Regions from separate parts of the Rhodococcus sp. SJ-2 genome, predicted to be linked through region 3. Evidence: riboswitches for the same ligand, from Rfam matches in the RefSeq annotation. Region 3 holds a riboswitch; each other region holds the start of a gene.
What was found. Region 3 has a riboswitch for thiamine pyrophosphate ahead of thiO (glycine oxidase ThiO). Riboswitches for the same ligand answer to the same signal wherever they lie in the genome.
Positions count from the first base shown of each region.

Region 1 (6,635 bases), 2.4 Mb from region 3:
GATCGGCACATCCTGCTCGTACGTCGAGAAGTTCGTCTCCGAGCATCCCGAGTACCGGAACTGACGCCACCTTCGTCACACCGTAATATCGCGGCGGCGGAAGCCCACGACTGCCGCCGCGACCAACACCACCGCAGCTGCGCCGAGCATGAGCATCGGTGCAACACTCGCACTTTCGTAGGGTACGAGCGGTATATGCGAGAACGGCGAGAGGTCGCGCAGCCACTGCGACAGATTCAGCAGTTCACCGAACCACGCTACGAACACCGCATAGATGACGAGGACCCAGGCCAGGTTTGCCAGTCTCGGGACGAGGCCGACCAGCGCTAGCGACACCGCGAAGACGAACAACACCGCGGGCGCGTACGCCAGTGCAGCACCACACATCCGGATGATCCAGTCGGCCTCACCGGTCGCGATGGACATACCCAGACCCGTGGCAGCGCCCGTGACGACCGATGCGACGACCACCTGCGCCACGATGACCGCGACGATCCACAGGAACGATCGCGTACGCGGTGTCCCGGTGACGATCACCAGTCCGATCCGGCCGGCATCCTCGTCTGCGTGGATACGCATGACCGCTGAGACAGCGAACGCCGCGATCCCCACGACGAGGAACAGCAGCATCGTCGCACCGAACGAGGCGGTGAGCGATTGTGTGTCGCCACCGAGGAATTCGCCGATGTCGGGGACGCTGTCGACCATGTTCTGGATCGAATCTGCGAGGGTGCCCATCGCCAGTCCGAGGAGTGCAAGGGCTGCCGTCCACGCCACGAACGTCCCGCGCAGCAGCCGCCACGCCGGTCCGGGCGGAGTGAGCAGCGACGCTGAGGCTTCGGCCGGACCCGGCTTCGGAGCACGCAGCCCGGCGCCGATGTCCCGGCGCCGCGAGAGCGCAACAGCGAGTACCAGCAGCGCACCGATCGTCACCATCGACAGCAGCAGCGGCCACCACCGCTCGTCGACGTAGAGGCGGGTCTGCTGCGCCCACGCGATCGGCGACAACCATGACAGCCATGACCCTGTGGGTTCGAGAATGTCGCCGAAGCCGCGTACGAGGAAGGCGACCGCGAGGACCGCGAGCGCAGTGCCCGACGCTGTCCGCGAATGCTCACTGAACTGCGCCGTCACAGCAGCCACCGCGCCGAACAGCAGGCCCGTGACAGCGGTGGCCACACCGAACAGCAACGATCCCGCGACAGGGAGGCCTCCCGCAAGCAGCGCGAGAGTGACACCGGCACCGACGATCGAGTCTGCGACAGCGACGGCGAGCAGAGCCGCTGCGGGGGGTGCGAACGGGCCCACCGGGAGCGCACGGAGCAGTTCGAGTCGCCCGGCTTCCTCTTCGGCACGCGTGTGCCGCACCACGAGCAGAATGTTCATGATTGCGACGGCAACGATGAGCGTCAAGCTCAGTTCGTTGGCGGTCATCGCGCCCAGAGTGTAGTTGTCGGCACCGTACGCCGGACCGGTCATCAGCACCGCGGCGGGATTTTCGAGCAGCGCCGCGCGGGCCTGCCTGGCCGCCTCGTCCGGATACGCCGCGATGAGACTTTCGACGGTCACATACACGGTGAATGCGAGTGCGAGCGTCCACACCGCGATGCGTACACGATCCAGCCGGAGGTAGAGCCGGAGCAGGTCGCCGATTCCACTGAATCGGTGCGCACTTCGGGCATCGATGTCGGCACCGGAAGCGAGTACGGCGGTCATCGGGTCGTCACCTCCTCTTCCTCGGGCGCATCTGTGGGGGTATCGCCGTAATGACGCAGGAAGAGTTCCTCGAGTGACGGCGGGGTGATCGTCAGATTCGCGATGTCGAGTTCTGCGAGTGCGCGCAGTACGGGGGTGACCGCAGCATTGTCGACGTCGAAGGCGAGATGACCGTCGTCGTAGGTCAGGTCGTGCACGCCGGTGAGCGATGCGAACCCACCCGGGAGCGTCGGCACGGTGGCTCGCACCGCGGATCGGGTCAGGTGCCGCAACTGCGCGAGAGTCCCTGTCTCCACGTCTTTTCCGGAGCGGATGATCGTCACGGTGTCGCAGAGTTTCTCGACCTCGGCGAGAATGTGACTCGACAGCAGCACCGTTCGTCCGGCGTCACGCAATGCGCGCACCTCGTCGGTGAACACGGCCTCCATCAGTGGGTCGAGTCCGGACGTGGGCTCGTCGAACAGGTACAGTTCGACGTCCGACGCCAACGCTGCGACGAGTGCGACCTTCTGCCGGTTACCTTTCGAATAGGTGCGAGCCTTCTTGGTGGGGTCGAGTTCGAATCGCTCGAGAAGTTCGGCTCGGCGGGAAGGACTGTCACTGCCACGGATACGAGTCAGCAGATCGATGATCTCGCCGCCGGTGAGCGCAGGCCACAAATTGGTGTCACCCGGAACATACGCGATGCGACGGTGGATCTCGACCGCATCGGTCCACGGATCGAGCCCGAGGACACGTGCCGAACCGGAGTCGGCACGCAGCATGCCGAGGAGCACGCGGATCGCCGTTGACTTTCCGGCACCATTGGGGCCGAGAAACCCTGCCACTGTTGCAGTTCCGACTTCGATCGAGAAGCCGTCGAGGGCACGGGTGGTGCCGAACGTCTTGACGAGGTCGACGGTTTCGATGGCCGGTGTATCCATGATGCAACCTCCGTGATCGGTTACGAGAGAGCCGCCTCGCGAGCGGCCAGATACGCGGTGAGCATGCTCGAGTCGGTAAGGAGCGGTTCGGTGTAGAGCTCGAGCAACGGGAGCAGGAGACGGTCGGTGTAGGAACTGAGCCAAGCGGGCAGCGTGTCGAGGTCGAGGGGCTCGTTCGGCCCGGGGACATGCAGCAGGAGCGCGCCGGTACTCAATTCGACCAGAGCCCGCGCCCGTGCCTCAGGGTTGCGACTGCGACTCACGACGCCGGACTCGGTGCCTTTCGCGAGGTAATCCTCGGTGGTGGCCACCAGATGATCGAGGAACTCTTCAGAGGCGGGGCCGCGGGCCTGGAGACTCCGGATCAGGTAGCCGATGAGCGGGGCGTAGCTCCCGATGTTCTCGAGCTGAGCGAGCATTGCCGCGACGCCGCTGCCCGGCTCGAGGACCGAGGACTTGAGCTCTCGGATGCTGCCCAGGACGTACGCGTCGCAGTGCTCGCGCAGACCGGCTCGGGAACCGAAGTGGTGCACGATGAGCGAGGCGCTCACGCCGCATTCCGAGGCAATGGCCCGAAGTGAGACGTTCACCCCATCTCGAGCAACGCAACAGATCGCCGCGTCGCGGATGCGAGCGCGTGTGGTGAGGTCGGAAACGCCCTCGGTTGAACGCATGTTCCAAGGGTTGCACACGCGTTCAACGACGTCAAGACTGCGCCCCCGACCCGGTTCAGGAGAAACCCATCACCTGCGCGCCCCACACCTCACGCATTGCGCCCTCCGGATCCGCGACCACTGTGTCCCGTGCATCGATGAGTAGGGTGGCCCGCTCGCGCGGCTCGTACTGCGGCCAGTGCTTCGACGCGTCCAGCGCGGCAGGAACCGCGTGCTTCGCGAACGCCAACCATCGCCGCTGAATCCTGCCCGACACCTCGATCGCACTCCTACGCCCACCGAGCCAGAAACTCGGATCTCGACCGAGCGTGCCGAAATTACCGAATACGTAGGGTAATTCGGTTGCATGCCCGGCGCCGATCCGCGCCGCCTTGAGCATCGGCGTCGCGTGGTCGAAGCGGTACACCCACGTCTGGGAATGCTCGGAGTGCGCTTCCGCCACCCACAACACCGGCATCCGGAACCCGGCGTCGCGCGACAAGGCCATCGCCCCGCTCGGCTTCGACAGATCGGGATACGCTGCGGCGATTTCGGCGAGCCGTTCGGGCTCGAGATCGGGGCGGTCCTTCGCAAGCGCCTCCAGCATGGCGCGCACGGACGAATCGTCGACCGGCATCAACGGCGACTTCATGAAACGGAAAATCGACGGCTCGTCCTTGTTCGAACCGATGATGAGCGGCACCCGGTGCGACAGGCCTTTCTGGAATGCCGCGACCGGGTACTTGGGCACGAGGTCGCGATCGACCACCGGCGTCATGGCCAATGTGCCCGGAACTTTCGTGGGGATCTCCCCGACCACCGTTTCGGCCGCCTCGACGAGCTGCTCGAAAGGCATCTGCCGGAGACGCCCCACCCGAGCCGGAGACACCTCGAGGATCCCGAGGAACCGCTCGGCGACCACCGCGGCACGCTCACGACCGTATACCGACGTCGCCGGCGGCGACTGCGCGATCGCCCGATGAAACAGCCCCTCCGCACGAGGCACCGTCATCAGCGTCGTGACGGAGCCCCCACCGGACGATTCGCCGAACAGGGTGACATTATCCGGGTCGCCTCCGAAGTCCGCGATGCAGTCGCGGACCCATTCGAGCGCCGAAATTTGATCTCGCAGACCTAGATTCGACTCATATGTGTCGCCGGCGGACGAGAACGACGACAGATCGAGGAATCCGAGGGCACCCAGGCGATAGTTGAGGGTGACCACCACGACGTTCCCCGCTTCACAGAGCGCACGTCCGTCGTAGATCTTCTGACCCGAGTAGCCGATGACATACGCACCACCGTGGATCCACACCATCACCGGGCGCTTCTCGCCGTCCGGTTCGGGCGCCCAGATGTTGAGAGAGAGGCAGTCCTCCCCGATCGACATCTCGGACGAGATTCCGATCGGGCTGTTCGGGCTCTGTGGAGCGATCGGACCATACCGCTCGCAGTCGAGCACGCCCGACCACGGCCGGGGGCTCTCCGGCGAGCGGAATCTCATGTAGCCGCCGGTCGGGGCCGCGAACGGGATCCCTTTCCACGAGTACACCGCGCCGTCGCGATACCCGCGGGCGTCACCGTACTTGCATCCGACAACGAGCGTCTCGGCGTCCACATGACCTCCCGGTGAGCTTCTCGCATCCCAACGTACCCATCAGCAGCCGCGCCCACGGCCCGCCCGGGGTGCTATCGTCGCCTCCGACCGACACGGGGTGCTTCGCGACAGCGGGGCTGAGATCACACCCGTCGAACCTGATCAGGTAATGCTGACGAAGGGATGATTCGGGATGACTGTGCCTGCGCACGATTCACCGACCGACCGTTTCACCGATGTCCTGTGGGACCGCACGAAGGTTCTGCGCGACTCCATCGACGACCTCGAGTTCCTGCGCCGCCTGGGCGACGGCACACTGCCACTCGAATCGTTCCGCTTCTACATCGAGCAGGATGGGCTCTACCTGGCCGGATACGCCAAAGCCCTCGCGCTGCTTGCGTCCAAGGCGCCCGACCCGGTCACCGGCGCATTCTGGGCGACGAGCTCCGCGACGGCGGCCACCGAAGAGTCCTCGCTGCACCAGCGCCTTCTCCACGGTGGGGTACTCCCCGCCAACGACGCTCCTGTCGCCCACTCCCCCGCTTGCCTCGGCTACGTCTCGTACCTGACTGCCACGGTGGCGACCGAGCCGTACCCGGTGGGTGCCGCCGCAGTGCTGCCGTGCTTCTGGATCTACGCCGAAGTGTGCCGCGATCTGGCGTCTCGCGCGGCCGACGTGCTCGCCGCCGATCCGGCCCATCCCTACGCACAATGGGTGGCTGCCTACGACGACCAGGACTTCCAGGATTCGGTCGCGGGTGCACGTGCACTGGTCGATGCCGCCGGAGCCGCGGCGACCGAGACCGAACGAGACGCGATGATCGATGCCTTCATCTTCGCGACCCGCTACGAGCTCATGTTCTGGGACACCGCCCTGAACACGCATCCGTGGCCTGCGTCGTGACGCTCCGGCACCGGATCACCGCCCTCACCATCGCTGTCTGGACCCTGTGCACTGCCACTGCGTGCGCCAGCGGCGGTTCCGACGACACGATCCGGTTCGCACTCGACTGGACTCCCAACACCAACCACACCGGTCTGTACGTAGCGTTGCAGGAAGGATTGTTCGACGACGCCGGGCTCGACGTCGAGATCCTTCCTTACAACGATGCGTCACCCGACACTCTCGTCGACGCGGGCAATGCGGAATTCGGGATCTCGACGCAAGGAATGGCGACGTTCGCACGCGCCGCAGGAGCGCATACCGTTTCGGTCCTCGCCCCGTTACAACATTGGGCGACAGGTATTGCGGTCAAGTCCGACCGCGGCGATCTCACACGGCCGGCAGACCTCGACGGCCGAATCTACGCAGGTTTCGCCGATCCAGGTGTCTCGGAGACATTGGCGCAGGTCATCCGCAACGATGGCGGGCGAGGCGAGTTCGACGAGGTCGTTCTCGGAACGTCGGCGTACGAGGCCGTCTATTCGGGCACCGCGGACTTCACCGTCTCGTATCTGGCGTGGGAGGGACTCGAAGCGGAGCATCGTGGATTGCCGATGCGCTATTTCGACTACACCGACTACGGATTCCCCGATCAGTACGCGATCGTCGTCAACGGCAACGAGGACTGGCTCGCCGAGAACCCCGATCGTGGTCGCGCGTTCGTGCAGGCACTGCAGCGTGGCTACGAGATCGCTGCCGACGATCCCGATCGAGGCGCGCGTGCGCTGCTCGACGCCAACCCGGGTGTGTTCTCGAACGAAGAACTCGTCTTCGAGAGTCAGCGGATGCTCTCAGCCGACTTC
Region 1 is NZ_CM132340.1:4,164,761-4,171,395, reverse strand. Features, by position in the region: gene ACSYG9_RS19540 (N-acetyltransferase) at 1-64, shown strand, start outside; gene ACSYG9_RS19535 (ABC transporter permease) at 76-1,716, opposite strand; gene ACSYG9_RS19530 (ATP-binding cassette domain-containing protein) at 1,713-2,639, opposite strand; gene ACSYG9_RS19525 (TetR family transcriptional regulator) at 2,660-3,313, opposite strand; gene ACSYG9_RS19520 (carboxylesterase/lipase family protein) at 3,369-4,910, opposite strand; TPP riboswitch at 4,994-5,090, shown strand; gene ACSYG9_RS19515 (TenA family protein) at 5,083-5,793, shown strand; gene ACSYG9_RS19510 (ABC transporter substrate-binding protein) at 5,823-6,635, shown strand, end outside.
Region 1: another riboswitch for thiamine pyrophosphate. It lies ahead of ACSYG9_RS19515 (TenA family protein); the one in region 3 lies ahead of thiO (glycine oxidase ThiO).

Region 2 (6,635 bases), 2.7 Mb from region 3:
GTACTCGATCCGAACTGCTGCCGCTGATCTGCCCGGGTCGTCCTCGGGCCACTCAGCGTAGAACTCCGTCGTGGAGTGCCCGCAACACCGCGTTGGTCCGGTCGCGGGCACCGAATTTGAGCAGAATCGACGACACGTGGTTCTTCACTGTGCCCTCGGCGAGGAACAGTGCCTCGGAGATTCGGCGGTTGCTGAAGCCCTCGGCCATCAGGCGAAGCACTTCGAGTTCGCGGTCGGTGAGGCGCTGCGCGGGCGGCGCATCGACGCCCGCGGGCGACGGGCCGGACCGGATCGCGCGGAGAAGCCGGTCGGTGATCGACGGGGCGATGAGCGTTCCGCCGTCGGCAAGGGTCCGCACCGCGTGCGTCAACTGGTCGAGTGTGACGTCCTTGAGCAGGTAGCCGCGCGCTCCCGAGCGCAGAGCATCGAGCACGAGGGCGTCGTCGTCGAATGTCGTGAGCACGAGGACCGGGACCGCGACCTCCCGCTCACGCAGGCGATCGAGCGTCCAGATGCCGTCGTACCCGGGCATCCTGAGATCCAGCAGGACCACGTCGGGGCCGGCCTCGGCGATGACGTCGAGGGCCACCCGACCGTCGTCCGCCTCCCCGACCACGTCGATCTCGGCGACCTCCAGCAAACTCCGGATTCCCTGACGCACAAGCGTCTGGTCGTCCACCACCACAACGCGGATCATGAGATCGGCACTCTCGCTGTGACTCGGAACCCACCGTTGCCGTCGAATGTGGCGTATCCGCCCAGAGCTTCGAACCGTTCAGCGAGGCCGCGCAGACCATTGCCGACGGTCAACTTCCGGGTGCCTGCCCCGTCGTCGGTCGCGGACAGGACCACGCTTCCGGCCTCCGACGAGACCTCGACGCGAACTGTACGAGCATCGGCGTGCCGAAGCGCGTTCGTCACGATCTCCTGCACCGCACGCACGAATGCCGCAGCCTGCTCTTCTCGGACCTCCACATCGGATGCGACGTCGATCTGCACATCGAGCCCGGGCAGATCGCGCACCACACGGTTCAAGGCGACCTCGAGATTCAAGGGCTCGACTCGCAGCTCCCCTACCGTGGACCGGACGTCGGCGAGCAATTCCCGTGCAACTCTGTTTGCTCGCTCGACGTGTTCACGGGCCCGGTCACCGTCGCGGTGCCGTGCGGTCTCCAGCTCGAGAGCGAGCACCGTGAGCTGGTGACCGATGAGGTCGTGCAAGTCGCGGGAGATCCGCAGTCGTTCCGCGGTGCGCGCGGATTCCGACAGCAGGACGGTCGCTGCCTGGAGTTCGACGTGTGCTTCGGCCAGCTCCCGCCGCATCCGCTGTTCCCGCAGCAGCGACAACGAACTGAACAGCGTGGCCAGCTGGATGAGGAGATAGAAGCCTGCGGTCAGGATCGTCGCACCCGTATCCCCGGTCTGCTGCGCCGCCGCGAAGGCGATGACGAGCGTGTTGAGAACCACCACGAGCAGACCCGCGCGAACCGGTACGACGTAGACACTCACGGCAGCGACGACGACGAGCAGAATCGGCAGCGGTCCCATCCCCGGCGCGGTCGCCACCACCGCCCAGCCGGAGACGACGGCCACCGCGAACGAGACCTTGCCTGCCGACGGTCGTTGGGCCGCAGCGGCACCGAACAACGCGACGAGCAGGACACCGAACAGCACGATCCATGCGGCGCGCGGGATCTCGGTGTGAGCGCCGCCGAACAGGATCGGTCCGCCCACCACAACCGAGACGACGAGCATCGCCACGCCCGACAATCCCTCAGGTGACCATCGATGCACGACACCACTCTAAGCCGCGACCATCATGCTGAGCGGGTGCCGAAAGTCATGGTCGGCATTCCTGACATCCGGCACACGCGATCACGCACGCTCGGCTCATACCGTCGGCGTCATGAACATCAGCGCCCCGGGCAGTACCCCGGCGATCGTCGCCGAGCACCTGTGCAAGAGGTACCGAGACAAGGTCGCGGTCGACGACATCAGCTTCACACTCGGGGTCGGCGAAACCCTCGGGATCATCGGGACGAACGGGGCGGGAAAGACCACCACCGTCGAAATGGTCGCGGGCTTGCGATCGCCCGACGGTGGACGTGTGCGTGTTCTCGGCGTCGATCCCCACCGCGACCGTGCGCACGCCCGACAGATTCTCGGAGTTCAGTTGCAGGCGGCCACCCTCCACGGGGCGCTGACCGTCGCCGAACTCGTCGGCCTGTATCGCACCTTCTATCCGGCACCCGCCGGTGCCGCAGAACTCTTGGAGATGGTCGGTCTCACCGCGCAGCGAGGAATCCGATTCGAGAAGCTCTCGGGTGGTCAGCAGCAGCGGTTGTCGATCGCGCTGGCACTCGTCGGACGGCCACGAGTGGTCATCCTCGATGAACTCACCACCGGCCTCGACCCGCGGGCCAGGCGACAGATGTGGGAAACGGTCGAGAGATTGCGCGACGACGATGTTGCGGTCCTCCTGGTCAGCCACGCAATGGAAGAGGTCGAACGTCTCTGCGACCGTGTGGCCCTGCTCGACGCAGGCAGGCTCGTCGCTCTGGACACTCCGTCCGGACTCGTTTCGGCAGCATCGGCGAACAACCTCGACGAGGCATTCGTCGCCCTCACCGGAAAAGAACTGGAGGACACCGTATGAACACCGTCACCGAAACCCGGCGTCCCGGTCTCGCGGCGTGGCTGACACTGATCGTGTGCGAGGCGAAGATGGTGGCACGCGACACTGCGGGTCTCGTCGTTCCGATCGGACTCCCGCTGTTGATCCTCGTCATGAGTGCGTCGTCTGCGAGCGGCGAGGTTGTGATCAACGGACGGTCAGCGCTCGATGTGTACGTTCTGCCGCTGGTGTTCACGATCATCATCGCCACGATCGGCGTCATCAATATGCCGAGCTTCCTCGCGTACTACCGTCGCACGGGGATTCTGCGCCGGCTGTCGGTGACGCCGGCGTCGCCTGCGATGGTCCTGGTGGCGCAGGTCGTGGTGAGCGTGCTGCAGACCCTGGTCGGGCTCGGTGCGGCGCTGATCGTCGCGATCGTCTTCTTCGACGCCCGGCTACCTGTGCACCCAGGCACTGCTCTCGGTGTCTTCGTGCTTTCGATGGCGGCGATGTATGCGGTGGGAATGATCGTCGCGGCGATCTCCCCGACCCCGAACTCCGCGGTGGCGATCGGTCTCGTCGCGTTCTTCGCACTCGGCGCGACCGGCGGCTTGTTCGGCAGCATCGATTCGCTCCCGGAGCCCGTTGCCGCGGTGGGAGAGTGGCTACCGTTCGGCGCCTCGTCGCAGGCCATGTCCGCGGCATGGGCCGGAAGTCCGGCCGATCCGGCCCATTTCGTCGCGCTCGGCGTGGCGATCGTGACCGGTGTCGTCGTTGCGGCGGCGCTCTTCCGGTGGGAATGACCGCGTGACGATCATCGGTTCGGTCGCGCTCACGGTCTTCGTCGTGGTCTTCCTCGTCGAGGGGTGGACCCGCCCCGGCTATCACCCGGTACGCCAGCCCGTCAGTGCGCTCGCACTCGGCCGCCGAGGCTGGATCCAGACCACCAACTTCATCGCGTGCGGCGTAGGAGTGGCCCTCGGATCCGTCGGCGTCGCCGACGCATTCGGCAGTGTGTTGCTCGGCGTGACGATCGGAGTGTTCGGCGTCGCCCTCGTACTCTCGGGACTCTTTCCGATGGATGCGATGCGTGGATATCCGCCGGGCACACCGGACCGCACACCGACGGAGTACACGCGCCGCCACAAGATTCACGACCACGCGGGTGCAGTCGTGTTCACCTCGCTTCCTGCAGCCGCGATCATCGCCGCGTTCACGGTGTCCGGCGCCGCGTGGACATGGTTTTCGGGCCTGACCGCCGGCGCGCTGAGCATCGGCTTCGTCGCATTCGGGCAGGCGTGGGAAAACGACGCCCGGCTCGCCGGGCTCGTGCAGCGGGTGGTGATCACCGTGGGCTGGGCGTGGCTCGCGTTGCTGTTCGCCCATGCCGGAACGTGACGTGCTCCGGCGTTGCCCGTGCACACTGCTAACCTGGCGTTCGGAACTCGACACGGGGTGCCGGAAACGGCTGAGACCACACCCGTAGAACCTGATCTCGATCATGCGAGCGAAGGGATGCCGAGTCGGCAACAGGCCAGTGGACCGATGCCGCCTGTGTATCCCTCGCTCCGAAGGGAAGGCGCCACAATGGCTCTCGTCACAACGTCACTGCAGAATCAGATCGTCCTGATCACCGGCGCAGCCCGCGGGCTCGGCAGCAGCATCGCGCAGGCCTTCGCGGACGAAGGCGCGTCGGTCGTGGTGAACTACCGACGCAGCGGCGATGCAGCACAGGCTCTCGCCGAGAGCATCGGCTCCGAACGAGCGATCGCCGTGCAGGCCGATGTCACCGACCGCACGCAGGTACAGGCTGCGTTCGACCGGGCGCGCGAACACTTCGGACGTCCGGTGACCACCGTGGTGAACAATGCCCTTCCCGACTTCTCCTTCAACGGTGACGCCCGAGACAAGGCCGACGAGATCGGTTACGGTGCGTTCGCAGCGCAACTCGAAGGCGTCGTCGGTGGCGCGGTGAACACGATCCAGGCCGCCTTGCCGGGCATGCGCGAAGCCGGCGGCGGCAGCATCGTCAACATCGGGACCAACCTGTTCCAGAACCCGGTCGTGCCGTACCACGACTACACCGCGGCGAAAGCGGCCCTGCTGTCGACGACCCGCACCTTCGCTGCGGATCTGGGCCCCGAAGGCATCCGGGTGAACATGGTGTCGGGCGGACTCCTGCGCACCACCGATGCATCGTCCGCGACACCTCCTGAGGTCTTCGACCTGATCGCCGCGTCCACCCCGCTGCGTGCGGTCACGACGCCGGAGGACTTCGCCGCCGCCGTGCTGTTCTTCGCGTCCGACTGGTCGCGGGCAGTGACCGGGCAGAACCTCGTCGTAGACGGCGGGCTGGTGATGGACTGATGCCTGCGGTACGCACCCTGCATCTGGGCGCATTTCTGTACGGTGCCGGCCATCATTCTTCGGCGTGGCGGCACCCGGACTCCGCCGCGGAGCGCATCGGCGACATCGCCTACTTCGAGGAACTCGCGCGCACCGCCGAACGGGGCTGCTTCGATGCGGTGTTCTTCGCCGACGGGCACAGCGTGAATACCGCGTACACGGCGGGCACGACGTGGTTTCTCGAACCGCTCACGGCGCTGTCTGCGATGGCGCGGGCCACCGAGAAGATCGGCTTGGTCACCACGGTGTCCGCAAGCTTCTACACGCCCTTCCACGCGGCCCGCATGCTCGCCTCGCTCGATCACATCAGCGGTGGACGCGCCGGTGCCAACATCGTGACCTCGATGTTCGACGCCGAAGCCCGCAACCACGGACTCGAGTCGCTACCGGCCCACGCCGAACGATACGGACGGGCGGAGGAGTTCATCGACGCGATTGTCGCGCTGTGGGATTCGTGGGAAGAGCACGCCGTGATCGCGGACCGCGCTGCCGGGCGTTTCCTGGATGCCGACGCGATCCACCGGATCGAACACCACGGTAGACACTTCCGCGTGGACGGCCCGCTCACGGTGCCACGCTGCCCGCAGGGACGCCCCGTGTTGTTCCAGGCCGGCGCCTCCGACACCGGACGCGACCTCGCAGCACGCCACGCCGAGGCCGTGTATTCGGTCGCCTGGGACCTTCCGGCAGCGCTCGAGTTCGCTACCGATCTGCGGGCCCGCACCGCCGCCGCGGGGCGTGATGCCGCGTCTATCGCGATACTGCCCGGTCTCGTCACCTACGTCGGCCGCACCGACGACGAAGCACACGCGAAGAAGGCCGCATTGGACTCTCTTCTCGATGTCGAGGGTGCTCTCGCCCAGCTCGGGTCGTTCACCGGCCGGGACTACACCGGTCATGCTCTCGACGCTCCGGTTTCGGACCTGCCTCCCATATCGGAGTTCACCGGCCCGCAGGGGCGGTACGCGACGGTGCAGCGAATCATCGAGACGCAACGTCCCACGCTGCGGGAACTGCTCGGATTTCTCGCTGCAGGTGGCGGCCACGCCACCATGATCGGCACACCGGAATCGATCGCCGACCGTATCGAGGAATGGTTCGCTGCCGGCGCCTGCGACGGCTTCAATCTGATGTGCCCTGCCTACCCGGATTCTCTCGTCGACTTCGTCGACCTCGTGGTGCCGGAGTTGCAGCGCCGCGGTCTGTTCCGCACCGAGTATCCGGGTAGGACCCTGCGCGAATCGCTGGGGCTGGAGGTACCGGCTCTACCGCCTCGGCAGAGTGCGGTTGCCGGATAGCGCACGGAAATTGTGCCGGGTCCGAGAAGAACTCATCGAGATGCCTCTTCCGTGACGGTGCGGCCCGAGCCGAAATCAGGACGTGTGTCGGTGCGGTTCTCGAGGAGATCGGCGACGCCTGCCGCGAAATTGGGGCATGTCGCGATGTCGTGAGCGCGGCATTCGAGTGCATGCAGTGTCATCTCCCGGGAGCGGGCCATCTCCGCCATCCGTCGCTCCAGGTCGTCGAGGTGCGCGGTGAGCACCTCGCGCCGCTCGTCCGTCTGCCCTGCCAGCAGGACATGGATCTGGTCGAGACTCATTCCGGCGGCCTT
Region 2 is NZ_CM132340.1:3,431,703-3,438,337, reverse strand. Features, by position in the region: gene ACSYG9_RS16185 (Rv2640c family ArsR-like transcriptional regulator) at 1-27, shown strand, start outside; gene ACSYG9_RS16180 (response regulator) at 53-697, opposite strand; gene ACSYG9_RS16175 (sensor histidine kinase) at 694-1,794, opposite strand; gene ACSYG9_RS16170 (ABC transporter ATP-binding protein) at 1,907-2,656, shown strand; gene ACSYG9_RS16165 (ABC transporter permease) at 2,653-3,420, shown strand; gene ACSYG9_RS16160 (DUF998 domain-containing protein) at 3,425-4,015, shown strand; TPP riboswitch at 4,059-4,150, shown strand; gene ACSYG9_RS16155 (3-oxoacyl-ACP reductase) at 4,205-4,984, shown strand; gene ACSYG9_RS16150 (LLM class flavin-dependent oxidoreductase) at 4,984-6,321, shown strand; gene ACSYG9_RS16145 (MerR family transcriptional regulator) at 6,354-6,635, opposite strand, start outside.
Region 2: another riboswitch for thiamine pyrophosphate. It lies ahead of ACSYG9_RS16155 (3-oxoacyl-ACP reductase); the one in region 3 lies ahead of thiO (glycine oxidase ThiO).

Region 3 (6,635 bases):
TGCAGCTCCTGGGCCACCGGCAGCATCGACGTCTGCATCATGTTCGATGCCTCGGCCAGGTACGCGGCGCCGACCGGGTTGCCTGCGCGATTGTTGGCACGGGCGGTCTCGATCAGCCCCGTGTACATAGGGAGCATGCGCGCGACCGCGGCAACGTTCACTGCGCCGAGCTCGTCCTGCTCTGCGAGCCCCGCTGCGGCGACTACGAGCTGCCCGGACGCTTCCGCAATCGCCTCGACATAGCGGTCGCGCACCGGGGCAGGCTCGATCCCGCCCGAGATGAATCCGGTGACGGCAGCCGCATCGGCGATGGACAGCGCGCTGTACAGGTTCTGGGCGGCGTTCGCGAGCGGCTCGGTGGTTGCCAGAAGGCGATCATGGGTGGCCTTCCGGCTACTCGCGACCTGCGCGGATGCCACACCGGAGATCACCAGCAGTACTGCGAGTATCAACCCGAGCGAAATCAGCTTGGCCGGTGTCGACCGGAACAACTCACGTACTCCGTCGCTGCGGTCACGCCGCCCGTCGTGATCCTCGGCCGAGCCTCCCGACCCGCCGACGGAATCGATCGGAGGGGTCATGCGCACGTTCACGGCACAACCCCTTCCTCGAGAAACCCGATTGTGGCGAGCATATAAGTTGAATGGGACGTATTGGCAGGCGTCCACATCGTCGGAGTTCATCCGGAGTTCGAAAGCGCCGGTACCGACCCCCAATGGGGACGTCGTGCCCTCGCGACGGCCGAGGGCGAGGAGGGCGGATTCGATGCGCGGTGATGGGGACGGCTGGGCAGTAGGGCCGGACGGAGGACGTCGATGGGGCGTGCACGGTGCAGCGGGATTGCTGCTGCGCGCCCCGCGGAGTGACGGGACCCCTGCGGTGTTGCTCCAGCTCCGCGCGGCGTGGAGCCACCAGGGCGGTACATGGGCGTTGCCGGGTGGCGCCCGCGACAGTCACGAATCCACAGTCGACGCCGCGGTACGCGAGGCGCAGGAGGAGGCGGGAATCGACAGTACGTCGGTCGCGGTACGTGCCGAACGGGTCACCTCGGGAAGGCCCGGCTCCTGGTCCTACACGACCGTGGTGGCCGATGCGCCCGCACCGCTCGACACCACCATGAACGGGGAGAGCACCGAGTTGCGGTGGGTGGGCGAGGACGAGGTCGAATCGTTGCCGTTGCACGCGGGATTCGCCGAAGCCTGGTCTGCTCTGCGCACCCGCCCGGTGAGGATGCTGCTCGACACCGCGAACGTTCTCGGAGCCGGTGGGCCGTCCGGATGGTGGCGAGACCGTCCCGGTGCGACAGGTGCCCTGCTCACCGGCATCGCGGCGGCCCTCCCACGCACCGTCGAACTTCCCGACGGAACATTCGGGTGGGTGTCGCGGGTCGAGGCGGTGCTCGAAGGCCGTGCGCGTAGCGCGATCGTCGACAACGACCGCACCCGCGTGCACACCGCGGACGGCAGTGGCGACGACGAACTCGCGCGGCTTGCCGCAGCAGTTGCTCCCGATACTTCGGCTGTTCCCGCTACGGCGACCGCGCTCGATCCGGCCGTGACAGTGGTGGTGACCGCCGATCGGGGACTGCGTGCGCGTCTGCCCCACGGCACCATGGCGCTGTCCCCGTCGGCAGTACTCGGCTGGCTCTAGGACGTCAGACAGGCAGCGCAGCCTTCAGCGCTGCCGCGGCAGCGCGCGGGTCGTCGGCCTTCGTGATCGCGCGCACCACCGCGATGCGCTGGGCGCCCGCGTCGAGCACCTGCGGGAGACGTTCGAGATCCACACCGCCGATCGCGAACCACGGTCGCTGCGGATGCGAAGCGTGTACCTCCCGGAGGACGTCGAGTCCGGCTGCTGTGCGCCCCGGCTTGGTCGGGGTGTCCCACACCGGACCGGACGCGAAATAGTCCACTCCGTCCTCGCCGTCGGCGAGCACGGCCTGCGCGCGGCTGGCCGTGGACCGGCCGATGACGATGTCGTCGCCGAGGATCCTCCGCGCCTGCTTCACCGGCAGGTCGCCCTGTCCGAGGTGCAGAATGTCGGCGCCTGCGGCGAGCGCGATGTCGGCGCGGTCGTTGACCGCGAACAGTGCCCCGTGGCGTGCACACGCATCGGCGATCACCTCGAGCGCGGCGAGTTCCTCACCGGCCTCCAGGCGGCCGAACTTCTTCTCACCTGCGGAGTCCTTGTCGCGCAACTGCACGATATCGACGCCGCCGACCAGGGCTTCCTCGATGAACCGGGCGAGATCGCGGGTGTCGCGACGGGCATCGGTGCACAGGTACAACCGCGCGGTCGCGAGGCGTCCACGGGGGTCGGGATGGCTGCCGCGGTAGGTGGTCGGGTAGGTCGTCACGGACAAGACGGTAGCCTCTACCTCGAAAGTGACAACACGGGAGTCCCGAGGAACGCGGGGCTGAGAGGGGGCCTGCCGGCCCCGACCGTTATGACCTGAACCGGATCATGCCGGCGCAGGGAGTGAGGTGGATGTCGTGTCGACAGTAGCGGTCATCGGTGGTGGCGTGATCGGTCTGGCCGTCGCGTGGCGTGCAGCCCGCGCGGGATGGACGGTCACCGTCCACGATCGTGCCCCGGGCACCGGCGCATCCTGGGTTGCGGGCGGAATGCTCGCACCGTTGTCGGAAGGGTGGCCCGGGGAAGAGCACGTCCTCGATCTCGGGGCGGCCTCGCTGCAGCGCTGGCCCGCACTCGCGCACGACCTCGAATGCGAGACCGGCATCGACGTCTTCACCGCGGGTGCATCGCTGACCGTTGCTCTGGACGCCGCGGACGCCGCCGACCTGCGCACGATCGCAACCTGGGTGGCGGAGCAGGGCCACGAGATGCGCATCCTCACCCGGGCCGAGATCCGTGATCTCGAACCGTCGCTGGGTCCGCGGATCAGGCTCGGCCTGCTGGCCCCCACCGAACTGTCCGTCGACAACAGAAGGCTCGTCGAAGCGCTGCATCGCGCTGCCGTCGCCGCGGGTGTGCAGTTCGTCCAGGCTTCCGTCGGCGACCTCGACGAACTGTCCGACGACCGCGTCGTGCTCGCCGCGGGGTACGCATCGGCGCGACTGTGGCCGGACCTTCCGGTCCGGCCGGTCAAAGGTGAGATCCTGCGGCTGCGCGTACGCCCCGGAGCAACCCCGCCGCCGCAGCACACCGTGCGCGGCAGTGTGCACGGACGCCCCGCGTATCTGGTGCCACGCGCCGACGGGATCGTCGTGGGAGCGACCCAGTACGAAGCGGACGACACCGAGGTCACGGTCGCGGGAGTGCGCGACCTGATCGCCGACGCCGAAATGCTGTTTCCCGCGATCGGTGAGTACGAACTGCACGAGGCGAGCGCGGGGCTGCGCCCGATGAGTCCTGACAATCTGCCGCTGATCGGCAGATTGTCGGATCGGGTGATTGCTGCTACCGGGCACGGGCGCAACGGAATTCTGCTCACCGCGATCACGGTCGACTCGGTGCTCGCCGAGCTCGCCGACGACCCGCTCGCCGAGGTGGCACATGCAGATCCCCAACGATTCGCGAAGGAGAGCGTGCGATGACGAATCAGATTTCGGTCGGTATCACCGTCAACGGTGAGGAGAAATATTTTGCAGACGAACCGACCATGACGGACCTGCTGGCCGAGATGGGACTGCCCGAGAAGGGCATCGCGGTCGCCGTCGACGGGGTGTTGTTCCCCCGGGGACGCTGGAGCGAGAAAATCGGCAAGGGTGCGCAGATCGAGATCCTCACGGCGGTGCAGGGTGGCTGAACACGCACTCGCGCGGGTGGACCCGGGGCAGGATCTCCCCCCGCTGACCATCGCCGGGCGATCGTTCTCGTCCCGGTTGATCACCGGCACGGGAGGTGCTGCGAACCTTGCAGTGCTCGAGGACGCGCTCGTTGCCTCGGGTACCGAATTGACCACTGTGGCGATGCGTCGGGTCGACGCGACGTCGGGAACGGGCGTGCTGGACCTGCTGGTTCGGCTCGGGATCGCGCCGCTGCCGAACACCGCGGGGTGCCGCGGAGCGAAGGAGGCGGTCCTCACCGCGCAACTGGGCCGGGAAGCGCTCGAAACCGATTGGGTCAAGCTCGAAGTCATCGCCGACGAACGAACCCTGTTGCCCGACGCGATCGAATTGGTCTCTGCTGCAGAGCAGCTCGTGGACGACGGGTTCAATGTCCTGCCGTACACCACCGATGATCCGGTGCTCGCGCGTCGCCTGGAGGATGTCGGGTGTGTCGCGGTGATGCCGCTCGGATCGCCGATCGGGACGGGGCTGGGTATCGCCAATCCACACCACATCGAGATGATCGTGGAATCCGCTGGGGTACCCGTCATTCTCGACGCCGGTATCGGTACTGCCTCGGATGCTGCCCTCGCCATGGAACTGGGCTGCGACGCGGTGCTCCTCGCCACGGCGGTCACCCGAGCGAAGGACCCGGCGTTGATGGCATCAGCGATGCGTCACGCGGTCGAAGCCGGCTTCCGTGCTCGGCATGCCGGACGCATTCCCAAGCGATTCTGGGCCCAGGCATCGTCGCCCCTGGATCCCTGAGGCCCTGGTCGCGGGCGTGATGCTGCGCTCGGACCCATTTTCCGGCAGTCTATGGTCCATGATCGAAGTGACCGGACTGACCAAGACCTTCGGTTCAACCACTGCTGTCGACGACGTGACGTTCACTGTCCCCCCGGGGATCGTCACCGGATTCCTCGGCCCCAATGGGGCAGGCAAATCGACGACGATGCGCATGATCCTGGGGTTGGACCGTCCGACATCGGGCACCGCGCTCATCGAGGGCAAGCAGTATCGGGACCTGAAACGTCCGCTGCAGACCGTCGGTGCGCTGCTCGACGCCAAATGGGTGCATCCGAACCGCTCAGCTCGCGCACACCTGAGGTGGCTTGCCGCCTCCAACGGATTGCCGGATTCCCGCGTCGACGAGGTACTGCGTCAGGTCGGGCTGACCGAGGTCGCAGGCAAACGCGCCGGCGGCTTCTCGCTCGGCATGTCGCAGCGCCTCGGCCTGGCAGGTGCGCTGCTCGGCGACCCGAAGGTGTTGCTGTTCGACGAACCCGTCAACGGTCTCGATCCCGAGGGCATCGTGTGGATCCGCCGGTTCATGCAAGCCCTTGCTGCGGAGGGCCGCACGGTGCTCGTGTCGAGTCACCTGCTGTCGGAGATGGCCCAGACCGCCGATCACCTCATTGTGATCGGACGCGGCAAGCTCATCGCCGACATGTCGGTCGAGGAGTTCGTCGATCGGGCGTCGGAATCCCTCGTGGTGGTTCGCAGCCCCCAACTCGATGAGCTGCGCAGCGCGCTCACCGAACGCGGGCACACGGTGATCGACGAGGACGGTGCGTTGCACGTCTCGGGTGCCGGTGCCGCAGAGATCGGTGAGCTCGCCGCGGCACGCTCGATCGTCCTGCACGAGCTGGCGGGCCGCCATGCATCCCTCGAGGATGCGTTCATGAAACTGACCGGAGGCGACGTGGAGTTCCACGGCACCGGTTTCGACGACGTGATGAAGGGCAGCCTGTAATGGCATCACCAGCATTGGACACCTTGCGTGCGGAACGCATCAAATTGACGTCGGTGCAGTCTCCGTTCTGGTGCCTGGCGGTGATCGTCGCCCTTGGCATCGGTTTCGCCGCGATGATGGGCGCGGTTGCCCGCAGTTCCATGTCGATCGACGACGAGGCCGCCCGGTTCTATCTGACCCCCGATGTCGCCGCTACCGGTGTCACGGGCTTCGGCATCATGGTGCTGATGATCCTCGCGGCACTGTCGGTCACGAGCGAGTACCGCTTCGGCGTCATCCGGACGACCTTCATCGCCAATCCCAACCGTTCTCTCGTGCTGACCGTGAAATCGGTTCTCATCGGTGTGATCGGAGCTGTCGTCACCGGCGTGGTGGGCCTGATCGCCGTGTACGTCGCGAAAGCGCTCGCGGGTTCGGAGGCAGGCCGCGACCTCGTGCTCGAGGGCGACACGTGGCGCGCGATCTACGGCATTGCGTTCTACGCGTTCCTGGCGGTGTTCCTCGCGGTGGGTGTGGGGACATTGCTGCGGCAGTCGGCGGGCACGATCGCGCTCCTACTGTTGTGGCCCTTGCTCATCGAATCGTTGTTCTCGTTGTTCGGCCGGGTCGGTCGTGAAATTCAGCCGTTCCTGCCGTTCGCCAACATCAACCACTTCCTCGGTATGGAGCAGGGGGTCGACTTCCATTGGGGGCCGTGGGGTTCGCTGCTGTACTTCGCATTGTTCACGGCAGTCGTGTTCGGTGTGTCGCTCGCGGTGGTCGGTAAACGCGACGCCTGAACTGTGCCGGGTCAGTATGCTCGGGCAATGATCGACACGGTGGTCGGCCGCCGCATCGCAATATTGACGGTGGCGGCCGTGGTGATCGCGGGCTGCACGGACGACGCTCGCACGGACTCCTCGCCCGTCGATCCGGCCGCTCTCGCCGACAGCGTGCAGATCGATGCCCTGATGGGCCACCTCACCGAATTCGAGCGCATAGCGACCGAGCACGGGGGTAACCGCGCGCTCGGCACCGCCGGTTACGACGCGAGCGTCGACTACGTGGCAGGCGCGTTGCGCGACGCCGGATTCGACGTGCAGACACCC
Region 3 is NZ_CM132340.1:746,944-753,578, reverse strand. Features, by position in the region: gene ACSYG9_RS03580 (hypothetical protein) at 1-581, opposite strand, end outside; gene ACSYG9_RS03575 (hypothetical protein) at 654-776, shown strand; gene ACSYG9_RS03570 (NUDIX hydrolase) at 766-1,650, shown strand; gene thiE (thiamine phosphate synthase) at 1,655-2,356, opposite strand; TPP riboswitch at 2,383-2,497, shown strand; gene thiO (glycine oxidase ThiO) at 2,493-3,557, shown strand; gene thiS (sulfur carrier protein ThiS) at 3,554-3,769, shown strand; gene thiG (thiazole synthase) at 3,762-4,559, shown strand; gene ACSYG9_RS03545 (ATP-binding cassette domain-containing protein) at 4,618-5,547, shown strand; gene ACSYG9_RS03540 (ABC transporter permease) at 5,547-6,326, shown strand; gene ACSYG9_RS03535 (M28 family metallopeptidase) at 6,354-6,635, shown strand, end outside.